DNA from 3 places in the Paenarthrobacter sp. 4246 genome. Region 1 is predicted to be linked to each of the others. Evidence: riboswitches for the same ligand, from Rfam matches in the RefSeq annotation. Region 1 holds a riboswitch; each other region holds the start of a gene.

Region 1 (3,862 bases):
TCCGCCTCGATTTCCTTGGCTCCGACCCTTCCCAACAGATCGGCTATGGACTGGCCGCCAGCATGACCACTGCCGGGCTCAGGACGGGGCTCCACGCCTCCGGTCCCCTCGAGTCCACCCGCCGCCAGTGGGCCGTCCACACTGCCAACGGTGTTCTTCTGGCCGACCATATTGTGGTCACGCGCTGCGCGCAGAGCCAATTGCGCCGAATGCTGGCGGAACTCGGCATAGCGATCGGCCAGAACCTGGTGGCCGCAATGCGGGCCGTCGGGATGCACCTTGTAGGAGTCGGCGAGCTGATTACGCCCACACCAAAGGAAGTACTTCGGCAGGCAAAGGCTGTAGGCCAGGCCATATCGTCCAAGGTGGCCCTCCCGGCAGGACCGGGCATCGCCACCGCCTAGCAGATCAAACCTGGCTGTGAACTATTCCGCACATAACTTAACGCCAAAGGCCGGTGCCCTCGAAGACGAAATCTTCGAAGGCACCGGCCTTTGGACTGAAGCGTGAGGCTTATGCGCCAGCGCGAACGTAGGTCAGGGGACCCGTTGCGGTCAACCAGCTGATCGGGTGGATGCCCGTCTGGTTGCCGTTGATGCCACCGCTGATGGCCTGGCCGTTGCCGATGTAGATGGCGACGTGGCCGGACTGGACGATCATGTCACCGGGCTGGGGTGAGCTGACAACCTTGCCGTAGTTCATGAACTGCATGGGACCGAGGTCGCCAACGGGGATGCCTGCGGAGCCGAGTGCGCGCTCCACCATGGCGGTGCAGTCCTGCATGATGCCGATCTGGGCGTAAGCCGAGGCAACCATGGCGGCATTGACGCCACCAACGGCCGGGGCAGCAGCAGCCGCAGGAGCGGGAGCAGCAGCGGCCGGAGCGGCAGCAGCAGCCTGGGCAACAGGAGCCTTTGCGGCGGCAGTGGTGACTGCTGCCTTCTTGGCGACGGGAGCCGGAGCAACCGGTGCAGGCTTCTCGATAACCGGAGCTGCAACGGAAGCAACAGCGGGGCGCTCGAAGTTGACGGTAGCCGTAGCCAGGGCGGTAACAACCTGGGTGGGAGCGTCGGCTGAAACGGTCTCAGCGACCGTCGCCGGGCTGGAATCCCGCTGAACCGGAGCTTCAGCAGCGTGGGCTGCAATGGAGCCGGTCAACACAAGGCCCGAGGCTGCTGCGATAACAGCTGCCTGGCGGCCAGCGCCGGAAGCGTTGCTGGCAACTGCCTTGGAGATGGAGATGAACGGATTAGGACGTACGCTGTCCGCCTTACGACGGCCGCGAAGAATGCGTGAAGACATGAAAGAGCCTCTCCCGATGCCTGCGAGGTTAGCTGTCGGATTCGGATGGGAGTCACCCGGCCACTATCTCCCGCTGTTCAGCGGAAGCATCGTGACTTCACCCCAAGGCACGCTCGAAAGCGGCCTAAAATGGGTTCCCCGTCTCTGCCGTAAGGTTTGTCTGCGAACGGATTCCGGACTGCGGCAGAGCTAGGCAATCAGGCCGGAAGTGCCCGCTACGTGGAACAGGCACAGGTACCACCGTACGCGATGATCACGCGGAAGTCACATTTAAGTAACGAGAAGTACGCTCCTGGCGTGTCGCAGTAACCGTTTCGAGATCTTCGCAGCTACGTAGAAAACCGCGTTATTCCGCGGGAGAATCGCCATCAGGGTTGTTCGAAGCAGCGAGTTTCCTTCGGGCGGTAACGGCCAGAAAAATAACGAGACCAACAGCAACAACCGCCAGGCCCACGATGCTCCATGGGAAGGGCTGGGAGGCGTCGGCCGCGGGCTCGCTGTTACCGGTTCCCGGCGCTGCGGTGCCCGGGGCCGCGGTTCCCGCCGTCGGCACCGCCGCTGAAGGTGTCGAAGCGGACGGAGAGGCTGCCGCCGAGCCGCTGGTCGTCATGCTTCCTGCGGTGGCCGTGAAGGTAAAGGTGCCCTCGATGGGGTGCGAATCGCTGCTGACGACGCGCCAAACCACCGTGTATTCGCCGGCCGGAGCGCCTTCGCGCAGCTTCTGGACGGCCTGGTTGTCGATGATCTCCACCGGGCCGTCGGCCCAGTTTTCGCCACCCGCCGTGACCGTCACGCCCGAGCCGATGGCGAGCGGCCGGTTGTTGAACGTAATGGAGACCGACGCCGGGACGTCCGTGACGCTGCTGCCATTGGCCGGCGTCGTGGATTCAGCGACGTCGTGGGCGGACGCGGGTGCCGCAGAAAACAGCAAGGCGGACGCGAAGGCAAGAGCTGCGACGACGGCGGCCAGAAGCGGGCGGATGGTACGCATGGGGCGGTTTCTCCTAGTGTTGGCTTCCTTACAGACTAGGCGAATCGTCCGGAGCGCCCGTACCGGACCGCATAGGATTTGATGGCACACTCCCACCGATCCCCGGAGTCCTTCATGCTTAAGCAAGGTTCTGCAGTAGACCGCTACTTCAAAATTACTGAACGTGGATCCACGTACTCGCGGGAAATTCGTGGCGGCTTCGCGACGTTCTTCGCCATGAGCTACATCGTGGTGTTGAACCCGCTGATTCTCTCCGGGGCGGATTCCAGTGGGGCATCCCTCGGCTTCACGGCCGTCGCAGCCACCACGGCCTTCGTGGCGGGCATACTGACCATCCTCATGGGTGCGTGGGCCAAGCACCCATTCGCCGTTGCAACCGGACTGGGCGTCAACGCCTTCGTTGCCGTCACGGTCGCCTCGCACCCGGAGCTCACCTGGCCGGACATGATGGGCCTGGTGGTCCTGTCCGGCATCACCATGCTCATCCTGGTGCTGACCGGTTTCCGTACTGCCGTGTTCAAGGCCGTGCCGGAAGCCCTGAAAACGGCGATCGTGGTGGGCATCGGCCTCTTCATTGCGCTGATCGGCCTGGTCAATGCAGGCTTTGTGCGCCGAATCCCCGACGCCGCCGGCACCACGGTCCCCCTGGGCCTGGGCGTGGACGGCAAGCTCATGGGCTGGCCTACCTTGGTGTTCGCAGTGGGCCTCATCCTCACCATTGCGCTGGTGGTCCGCAAGGTCCGCGGCGCCATCCTCATCGGCATCGTGGTCTCCACGGCACTGGCAGCCATTTTGGAATTCACCCTCCACATCGGCCCCAGCTTCGACGGCAAGAACGTCAACCCACGCGGCTGGTCGCTCGTGGCGCCCACCCTCTCTGAGTGGGGCGCTCCGGACCTGTCCCTCATCGGCAAGGCCAATCCGTTCGGCGCCTTTGAGCACCTCGGGTTCATCGCAGCGGCCCTACTGGCATTCGTGATCCTCCTGAGCATCTTCTTCGATGCCATGGGCACTATGGTGGGCCTGGCCAACGAGGCAGGAACCGTGGACAAGGACGGCAACATCCCCAACGTGGACCGTGTCCTGCAGGTGGATGCCCTTGGCGCGATCGTGGGCGGCGGCGCTTCGGTTTCCTCCAACCAGATCTTTGTTGAGTCCGGCGCCGGCATCGGCGAAGGCGCCCGCACCGGCCTCGCCTCGATCGTCACCGGCCTGCTGTTCCTGGTGGCGATGTTCTTCACGCCCCTCATCAACCTTGTCCCCTTCGAAGCCGTAGCCCCGGCCTTGGTGGTTGTGGGCTTCATGATGGTTTCCCAAGTGGGCAAGATCGATTGGCAGGACTGGGGCGTCGGCATCCCGGCGTTCCTGACCATCTCCCTCATGCCGTTCACGTACTCGATCGCCAACGGCCTCGGCGCCGGCTTCATCTCCTACGTCCTGATCCGCACCTTCCAGGGCCGCGCCCGCGAAGTCCACCCGCTCATGTGGGCTGTGGCCGCTGCGTTCCTGCTGTTCTTCGGCATTGGAACCGTGGAGGAACTGCTGGGCGTCAAATAGGCATTCCGGTAT
Region 2 (3,862 bases), on a different contig from region 1:
TCATCGAAGTCGATGGTGGCGATGACGTTGGAGCGGTCTTCGGCGTTGGTGACGAACGGCGTCGCGTACTCCGAGGCCTCGGCCCAGGAGTAGATGCGGTTGGCGGAGTCCGCCGTGCGCTTGCTTGCGAAGTCCAGGCCACCGTTGCTGTTGAGCCACTGCACTTGGGCGTCCAGGGTGACCAACGTGGACAGGGACGGCGTGTTGTAGGTCTGGTTCAGCTTGGAGTTGTCGATGGCCGTCTGCAGGTCCAGGAAGTCCGGGATCCAGCGGCCGCTGGCCTTGATGCGTGCCGCACGCTCCAGTGCGGCGGGGGAGAAGAGGCCCAGCCAGAGACCACCGTCGGAGGCAAAGTTCTTCTGCGGGGCGAAGTAGTAGACGTCGGACTCGGCGACGTCGACATCCAGCCCGCCGGCAGCAGATGTGGCGTCCACCAGGATCAAGGAGCCTTCGTCGGCCCCCTGGACCCGCTTGACCGGAGCGGCTACACCCGTGGAGGTCTCATTCTGGGGCCAGGCGTAAACGTCAACGCCGGCTTCGGCCTCCGACACCGGGCGGGTGCCAGGCTCGGCCTTGATGATCGAGGAAGCATCAAGGAAAGGCGCCTTGTTGGTGGCAGCAGCGAACTTCGAACCGAACTCACCGAACGAGAGGTGCTGTGCTTTCTTCTCCACCAGTCCGAATGCAGCGACATCCCAGAAGGCCGTGGAACCGCCGACGCCGAGGACAACTTCATATCCTTCGGGCGCACGGAAGAACTGGCCGAGGCCTTCCCGGACCGAACCCACAAGGTTCTTGACCGGAGCTTGGCGGTGGGACGTGCCAAGGATGGTGGACGACGCGGCAGACAGGGCCTCGATCTGTTCCGGGCGGACCTTGGACGGTCCTGCGCCGAAGCGTCCGTCCTTGGGCAGCAGATCGGCGGGAATGGTGATGCTGTTGTCGCTCACGTGGCGCTCCAATGGGTGTCGGCTAGAGATGGGAGGTGGCATGGGGCAGCAACTGCCCCTTCGACACCCCCAATTCTGCCTGACACGGCCCAAGCGCAGGAACCTGTGGCCGTCATAGTCCGCCACGTGGAACGCCGGTGAACCATATGCGACCGGAATTATCCAGAGTAATTCCAAATAAGCTAGGCTGGTGGTTGGCGTTCATGGGGCGGCGGTGCACACCGTCCACCCGGCAAGGGACGCGGTACGGTGGAGATTACGCAAGGAACTGCGTTCGAGGAGAGCTGAGCTGGATGACGGATCTGATCGATACCACTGAGATGTATCTTCGGACCATTTTGGAGCTTGAAGAAGAAAACATTGTGGCTCTCAGGGCCCGCATCGCCGAGCGGCTGCGGCACTCCGGACCCACTGTTTCCCAGACCATCGGACGCATGGAGCGCGATGGTCTGGTGATTGTTTCCAACGACCGTCACCTGGAACTGACCGAAGTGGGGCGGAAGCGCGCCACCGAGGTGATGCGAAAGCACCGCCTCGCCGAGCGTCTCCTGGCTGATGTCATTGGCTTGGACTGGGCCTACGTCCACGACGAAGCCTGTCGCTGGGAACACGTGATGAGCGAGCGTGTGGAGCGCCGGCTGTACGAACTCCTGGAGCACCCCACCGAATCCCCGTATGGCAACCCCATCCCGGGCCTCGAAGCCCTCGGTGGCCTTGCCAGCCAGCCGTTCCCCCGCCTCGATGTCAACCTCCTGCAGGCCATGGACGGCTACGCGCCGAATTCCCGCGTAGCGGTCACCCGCCTTGCGGAGCCCATCCAGGTTGAGCCTGAACTCCTTACCCAGTTGGACGAGGGCGGTATCCGCCCGGGCGCGGCCGTCTCATTGGAGCGTGTAGGTGAGTACATCTCCGTCCGGGTCCCCGGCATTGAGGGTGCATTGGAACTTCCGCCCGAGGTGGCTGCGCACGTCTTCGTCTCCGTCGGCTGACGCCCCTTCGCTTCACGCGGTGTCATATCTCACTTTTGGGATTCCGGCGCGCGCGTGACCTGCGGTTTTTCAGGATTAGTGATAAGGGGCGCCCGCGCCACGCCTGTTCCTGTTGATAACGAATTTATTACTGCGGGCCTTAATCGCCTATAGTTATCTACTAGCGCTGATACCAAAGTGTTACCTGTTCCGGAGCCGAGCTCTGCCAGCGGAACAGGTGTGCCATCCACCACTGGCAGAGGCGGGGGAACCACAAGCGGCTGTCTAAAGAAGCAGCCTTGGGGTGAAGTCCGCAGCAGAAGTGCCCATTGACGCAAGTCCCTCCTGGGATACCTGTGTGCCGTGAGCGCTTCGTGCGGACCGGGTCTTTGAACTCTCTGACCCGAATCCGACAGCTAACTTCGCAGGCTTTTTAGAGAGGAATAGAGTTTGACAACGCAGAACGTCAGGGGCCGCCGCCGCGCGTCCGGCCCCGCTGCTGAGCTGCGGCCAGCCCGCGTCGTATCGGAGATCCGGCCACGCGACACCGAACGCCAGGTGCGTCGCCGTAAGAGCCCGTTGCGCCAGGTTGCCGACTTCGCCGCAGCCAGTGGCGTAGGGCAAAAGGCCGGAGTTGCGCTTGCCGCCACCGGACTTGCCCTGACTGTCGGTCTGCCGGCCACCAGCCCGGTAATGGCCACTTCGGAATCCGGCCAGACCGAGTCGGCCCTGGCCGTCACCGGTGGCAGCCAGCCCGAGGTTTCCGCCGCTGCATCAGCCAAGATCGACTTCAGCCGTGCCGCGGTAGCCACCGCCGCAGACCCCGACGGCAAGCTGAAGCAGTTGCTCAGTGCGCAGTCCGCCGACAGCATCCAGCGCGCCTCGTCCACGGGCACCATGGCCAGCCCCTTGGACACCCTGACTACGGCTTCCCCGTTCGGCTACCGCATCAGCCCCCTCACGGGTGGTTCCGGTGACTTCCACCGCGGCCAGGACTTTGTGGCCCAGTGCGGCACCGCCGTCCATGCCGCGGCCAGTGGCAAAGTCACCTTTGCCGGATGGCACGAGTACGGCGGAGGCAACCGCGTGGTGGTAGACCACGGCAACGGCCTTGAGACCACGTACAACCACCTGTCGTCCTTCACCGTCAAAGTAGGCCAGACGGTCAGCCGCGGCGACACTGTAGCGCTGAGCGGCACCACGGGCGCCTCCACCGGCTGCCACCTCCACTTTGAAGTACAGGTCAACGGTGAAGTCGTTGACCCCATGGGCTGGCTCTAAGTCCAGTTGATGGTTGTCTCTCGCATTCGTGACACGCCCCGTGACCTGAATGTGACATTCGCGTTCAACTGTTGTACCGTACAAAGCGCATCGGCTTTTTAGGGGGCCGGTGCACTTGAGTGGATTGCCTAGCTCTGCCACCACTCGAGGTCCGTTCGCATAAATCGTCTGGCAGGGGCGGGGGAACCACTTCTGGTCTTCGCAAGAAGGCCTTGGGGTTAAGTCGCAAAGCTTCCTTGAAGCAGCGTGGCCGGATGACTCCCATCCGAATCCGACAGCTCACCTCGCAGGCATTGGGAGAGGCTACCTACGTGTCATCACGCACTACCCCTGCGCGCCACCGCGCCGAATCGGTTCGTACGAACCCTTTGAACACGCTTTCCAAGGCTGTTTCATCCAACGCCGGTACAGTTGGCCGCCAGGCCGTCGTCCTGGCAGCAGCCTCAGGCCTCGTCCTCAGTGTCGGTCTTCCGGCCCAGGCAGCGGACACCGACGTTTCCAAGTCGGAAGCCTCCAGCACCCAGCAGATGGTCACCACTGCGGTAGTCACCGCAGAGCCCACCGCCACCGTTTCCTTCGAAAGCCCTGTAGTGGCCACCAAGGAAGCTCCCAAGGTTGTCCAGCGCGCTTCGCAGACCACCCAGCGCACCGCGGCCAATGGCA
Region 3 (3,862 bases), on a different contig from region 1:
CTGGAACTCGCCAAGCGCTCCGGCAGAGCGGTGGACCGGGTGATCCTGGGCATCAGTGAGCCGTTCCAGGTGATCCGGCAGCTCGCGGGGGCGTACCGGCAATCCAAGGTTGCGGCGCAGGCTGCGGCCGTCGACCGGCCCCTCGGAGAACTCGTGGACAGCCGGTCCGTGGGGGTCTACCAGCTCTTCGACCGCTTGCTGGCACCCGGCGGCTGGGACGACACCGGTTCCGTCCACTTCCGTACCCTGGAGGACCAGGACAAGAACGGCGAACTCCTGCCCATCCTGGAGCTCCTCTATGACAGTGATGGTTCAGTGCAGGACGTCGCCGCCAAACTTCATCTCCACAGGAGCAGCATCTACAACCGCCTCGGCCGGATCCGCCAGCTCATCGGCGCCGACCCGTTGAGTGGAGCGATCCGCGTCGAACTGCATGCTGCCTTGAAAGCCCGTCGCTGGGCCGGTCGGCCACGGATCTGAGCTTGAGTGCACAGGAGGCAGGCACCCATTGGGTGCCTGCCTCCTGTGCTGTGGTGCCCTAGGACCGCTTCAAGCGCTGGCAGCTCCACCGGCCCAACCGGCGGCGGAACGTGGCAGTTCGACTGCTGCTGCAGTACCGGCTGTGCCAACCCGCATGTGTGGTGGTGCGCGGCAAACGGGTGCTCATTTGAGGGCATCCTTTGCCGCGTTCAGGATCTCTTCAAGTGCCGTCTCGGTGGGCTGCGGCGCGGTGGCCGCGCTGGGCTTGCCCGTGGGCTTGGGTTTGGTGGTCTGCGTGGGAGTCCCTGTCGGCGTTGGGGTAGGAGTCGGCGTGGGCGTGACCGTCGGTGTGGTTGTGGGCGTCGGCGTTGTGGGTGGCGTGGTGATCGTGTCCGACGGCACCTCGCTGGGTGCCGGCGCCGGCTGGGTGGGGACGGGGGCGGTGGTGGCCGGGTCCGCGGCGATGGTCGACGGCACTGCGGACGGGACCCACACGGGGTCCGCCAAGGAAACTTTCGGGGTGGGAACCGACGACGGCGACACTGGTGTTGGTGCCTCCGGAACCGTGGCCGGTTGGCCGGCTGCCGACGTCGCAGCAGCTGAAGCTGAGGGCGATGAGGCCCTCGAGTAGGAGGCGCTGGGTGCGGGAGCCGCGGAGCCCGAATTCCGGTCGGCGCCGCTGGCTTCCTGGGAAGGGGTCTCCTGGCCGAAGAATGGCAGCTCGAGGGCCTGCCCCAAGGTACCGGCTGTCAGGACCAGGCCGAGGGCACCAGCCACCACGGCCATGCGCTGGCTCATGTGTTTGACCGATGCAGCTTTCCGCAGGACCGCCTGGGGTTCCCGGCCAAGCGACGATCCGCCCCTGCCTGATCTGGAGGCAGCGGTGGCGGGTCCGGACGCGGCAGGCTGAGGAGTTCCCGGCTGCTCGGGGCTTTCCTCCTGCTCAGGACGTGACGCCTGAACGATCGGAATGGCCGAGGTGGGAGGCCCTGGCGTGGTGGAGGCCGGAGCTGCAGCCCGTGCGGCCTCCACAACGGGAATGGCCGCGGTTGCCGGCTCGGCCTCGGACGACGCCGGCCCGGCAGGCGCGATCACAGCCTGGGCTGCCCGCTCCCGCTCGGCCGCGCGGGCGGCCGCTCGCGTGGTGGGTGTCGCGACGGTGGGAAGGGCCGCAGTGGCGGGCTCCGGCGTCGTGCTTGTAGTTTCGGGTGCGGCAACAGTGTCTGCCTGCACGCTGAAGAGGGATCCGCTGGGTTGGGCCCGACGGCGTCCGGTTGGCTTGGTGCGCTCGCGTTCAGTCTCGGCGCGGCGCGGCTGATCCATGGTTGGGGACATGGTGGTTGCCTCTCAACGCCTTCGAGGTTAGCTGTCGGGTTCGGACGAGGCCGTCCGGCCGCCGTAGCGGCTTCACCCCAAGGACTTGGGAAAGTCCGGGAACTTTTGGGTCCCCCGCCTCTGCCGCGGGTCTGGCGGATTCCGGAATGCGGCAGAGCTCGGCGTCATTCCGGAAGCGGCCCAGCGGAGATACGGGTCGCCCTACGACGGTACATGAGCCGGAAAGTAAAGTCACATTAATGTAACGGGCGGTAGGCCTCCCCGGATGAGAGAGCCCTAGCGCTTAGGCTTCGGGGCCGGCGCCGGGAGTTCGTGGTACGGCAGCCAACACGGACAAGATATCCATGCCCAACACTAGCTTCGCGCTGCACCGGCAGGTAGACATTGTCTATGGACCTGCCTGTGATGCCACCCGTCTCGCCCATGCTCGCCAAGTCCGTCCCCGCCATCCCCGATGTTGGGCACTACGAGCCCAAGTGGGACGGATTCCGGACCATTGTCTTCAAGGACGGAGACGAGGTCATCCTGGGCAGCCGCAACGAGAAGCCCATGACCCGCTACTTTCCCGAACTGGTGGAGGCGCTGCGGAAGAACCTTCCGGACAAGTGCGTGATCGACGGCGAGATTGTCCTGATCGCGGACAACCGGCTGGAGTTCGAGGTGCTGCAGCAGCGGATCCACCCCGCGGACAGCCGGGTTCGGATGCTCGCCGAGAAGACCCCGGCATCCATGATCGCGTTCGACATCCTTGCGCTCGGCGACGACGACCTCATGGGCAGGCCATTCGCGGAACGCCGCGCCATCCTGGAACGTGCGCTCGCCGAGGCTGAGCCTCCCGTTTACGTCACTCCCGCGGTCACTGACCTGGAGCGTGCGCAGGAATGGTTCGTGCAGTTGGAAGGCGCAGGCCTGGATGGGGTGCTGTCCAAGCCCTTGGACGGGACGTATCTACCCAACAAGCGCGTGATGTTCAAGACCAAGCACGAACGCACCGCGGACTGCGTGGTGGCCGGCTTCCGCTGGCACAAGACCGCGAAAGTTGTGGGGTCCATGCTGTTGGGTCTTTACAACGACGCCGGTCGGCTCCAGCATGTGGGGGTGGTGGCCTCATTCCCCATGGCCCGCAGGGAAAGCCTGGTAGCCGAGCTTGAGCCGTACCAGGTGGAACTCGGCGAGCACCCCTGGGGCGAGTGGGCCAGCCAAGGAGAAGGGGCCGGGGGTTCCAGGATGCCCGGCGCCCAAAGCCGGTGGAGCGCGGGCAAGGATTTTTCGTTTGTGCCCCTGCGTCCCGAGTTGGTGATCGAGGTGGCCTACGACTACATGGAGGGCGAGCGGTTCCGGCACACCACGCAGTTCAGGCGCTGGCGGCCGGACCGCACACCGGAGAGCTGCACTTACTCCCAGTTGGAGGAGCCGGCGGATTACGATCTTGGGGAGATCCTGAGGCTGCCGTAACGTGGCGCCCGCAGTTCCTTACTCTTCGTGTCCTTGGTCGCTGCTCATGCTGCCCTCGGCCGGAGGGGTTTCTCCCGGGGGCACTCCGCCCCCGGGTTCCAAGCCCGTGACGTTTCCGTCGAGGGGATCGGGATTGGCGGATGCCGCAGGGTCTTCGTCTTCGTCCTGGCGCAATTCGGGGTCGGCGTTGACGTCGTCCTTCTCGGTGGCCGGGGGCGTTGCGGCGCCGTATGGGCCGGTGGCGCCTGTTGCGCCGAAGCCTTGCTCGTCCTTGCTATCTCCAGTGGTCACGGTCAGCCCTTTCGTAAGCAAACTTACTAATGCGATGGCTCCGCCAGCCTAGCCGGGACGCGCGGACTCCTCAAGGTGCCTGGCCGCGAAGCGCTGTCGCGGCAACGAAACTCCGGATGGCGTCCGCCACGGCCTGGGGCCGCATGTGTTGCGCTACATGCCCGACGCCGGGGATCTCCACCAAGCGCCCCTGGTCAACCGCCCTCGACAGCCGGAGGGCCCAGTCCGGGCCAGCCACGTTGTCGCGGCTTCCCCTCAGGACCAGCACGGGGACCCTGATGCCGGCCAAGCGTTTTTCAGT

What was found. A riboswitch is a leader RNA that binds a small molecule or an ion and turns the genes downstream of it on or off. The one in region 1 is predicted to bind cyclic di-AMP.
Region 2: linked by a shared signal. The riboswitch ahead of ABIE35_RS04720 (M23 family metallopeptidase) and the one ahead of ABIE35_RS09050 (NlpC/P60 family protein) in region 1 are both predicted to bind cyclic di-AMP.
Region 3: linked by a shared signal. The riboswitch ahead of ABIE35_RS15930 (hypothetical protein) and the one ahead of ABIE35_RS09050 (NlpC/P60 family protein) in region 1 are both predicted to bind cyclic di-AMP.

The regions. Positions count from the first base shown of each region.
Region 1 covers NZ_JBEPOP010000004.1:248,240-252,101, forward strand. The annotation lists gene ABIE35_RS09045 (FAD-binding protein) at 1-404, shown strand, start outside; gene ABIE35_RS09050 (NlpC/P60 family protein) at 514-1,302, opposite strand; cyclic di-AMP (ydaO/yuaA leader) riboswitch at 1,306-1,474, opposite strand; gene ABIE35_RS09055 (copper resistance CopC family protein) at 1,649-2,293, opposite strand; gene ABIE35_RS09060 (NCS2 family permease) at 2,408-3,850, shown strand.
Region 2 covers NZ_JBEPOP010000002.1:432,634-436,495, reverse strand. The annotation lists gene serC (phosphoserine transaminase) at 1-950, opposite strand, end outside; gene ABIE35_RS04725 (iron-dependent transcriptional repressor DtxR) at 1,244-1,939, shown strand; cyclic di-AMP (ydaO/yuaA leader) riboswitch at 2,150-2,364, shown strand; gene ABIE35_RS04720 (M23 family metallopeptidase) at 2,369-3,199, shown strand; cyclic di-AMP (ydaO/yuaA leader) riboswitch at 3,346-3,506, shown strand; gene ABIE35_RS04715 (C40 family peptidase) at 3,511-3,862, shown strand, end outside.
Region 3 covers NZ_JBEPOP010000008.1:98,383-102,244, forward strand. The annotation lists gene ABIE35_RS15925 (PucR family transcriptional regulator) at 1-480, shown strand, start outside; gene ABIE35_RS15930 (hypothetical protein) at 664-1,815, opposite strand; cyclic di-AMP (ydaO/yuaA leader) riboswitch at 1,818-1,962, opposite strand; gene ABIE35_RS15935 (ATP-dependent DNA ligase) at 2,206-3,270, shown strand; gene ABIE35_RS15940 (DUF6480 family protein) at 3,289-3,561, opposite strand; gene ABIE35_RS15945 (alpha/beta fold hydrolase) at 3,632-3,862, opposite strand, start outside.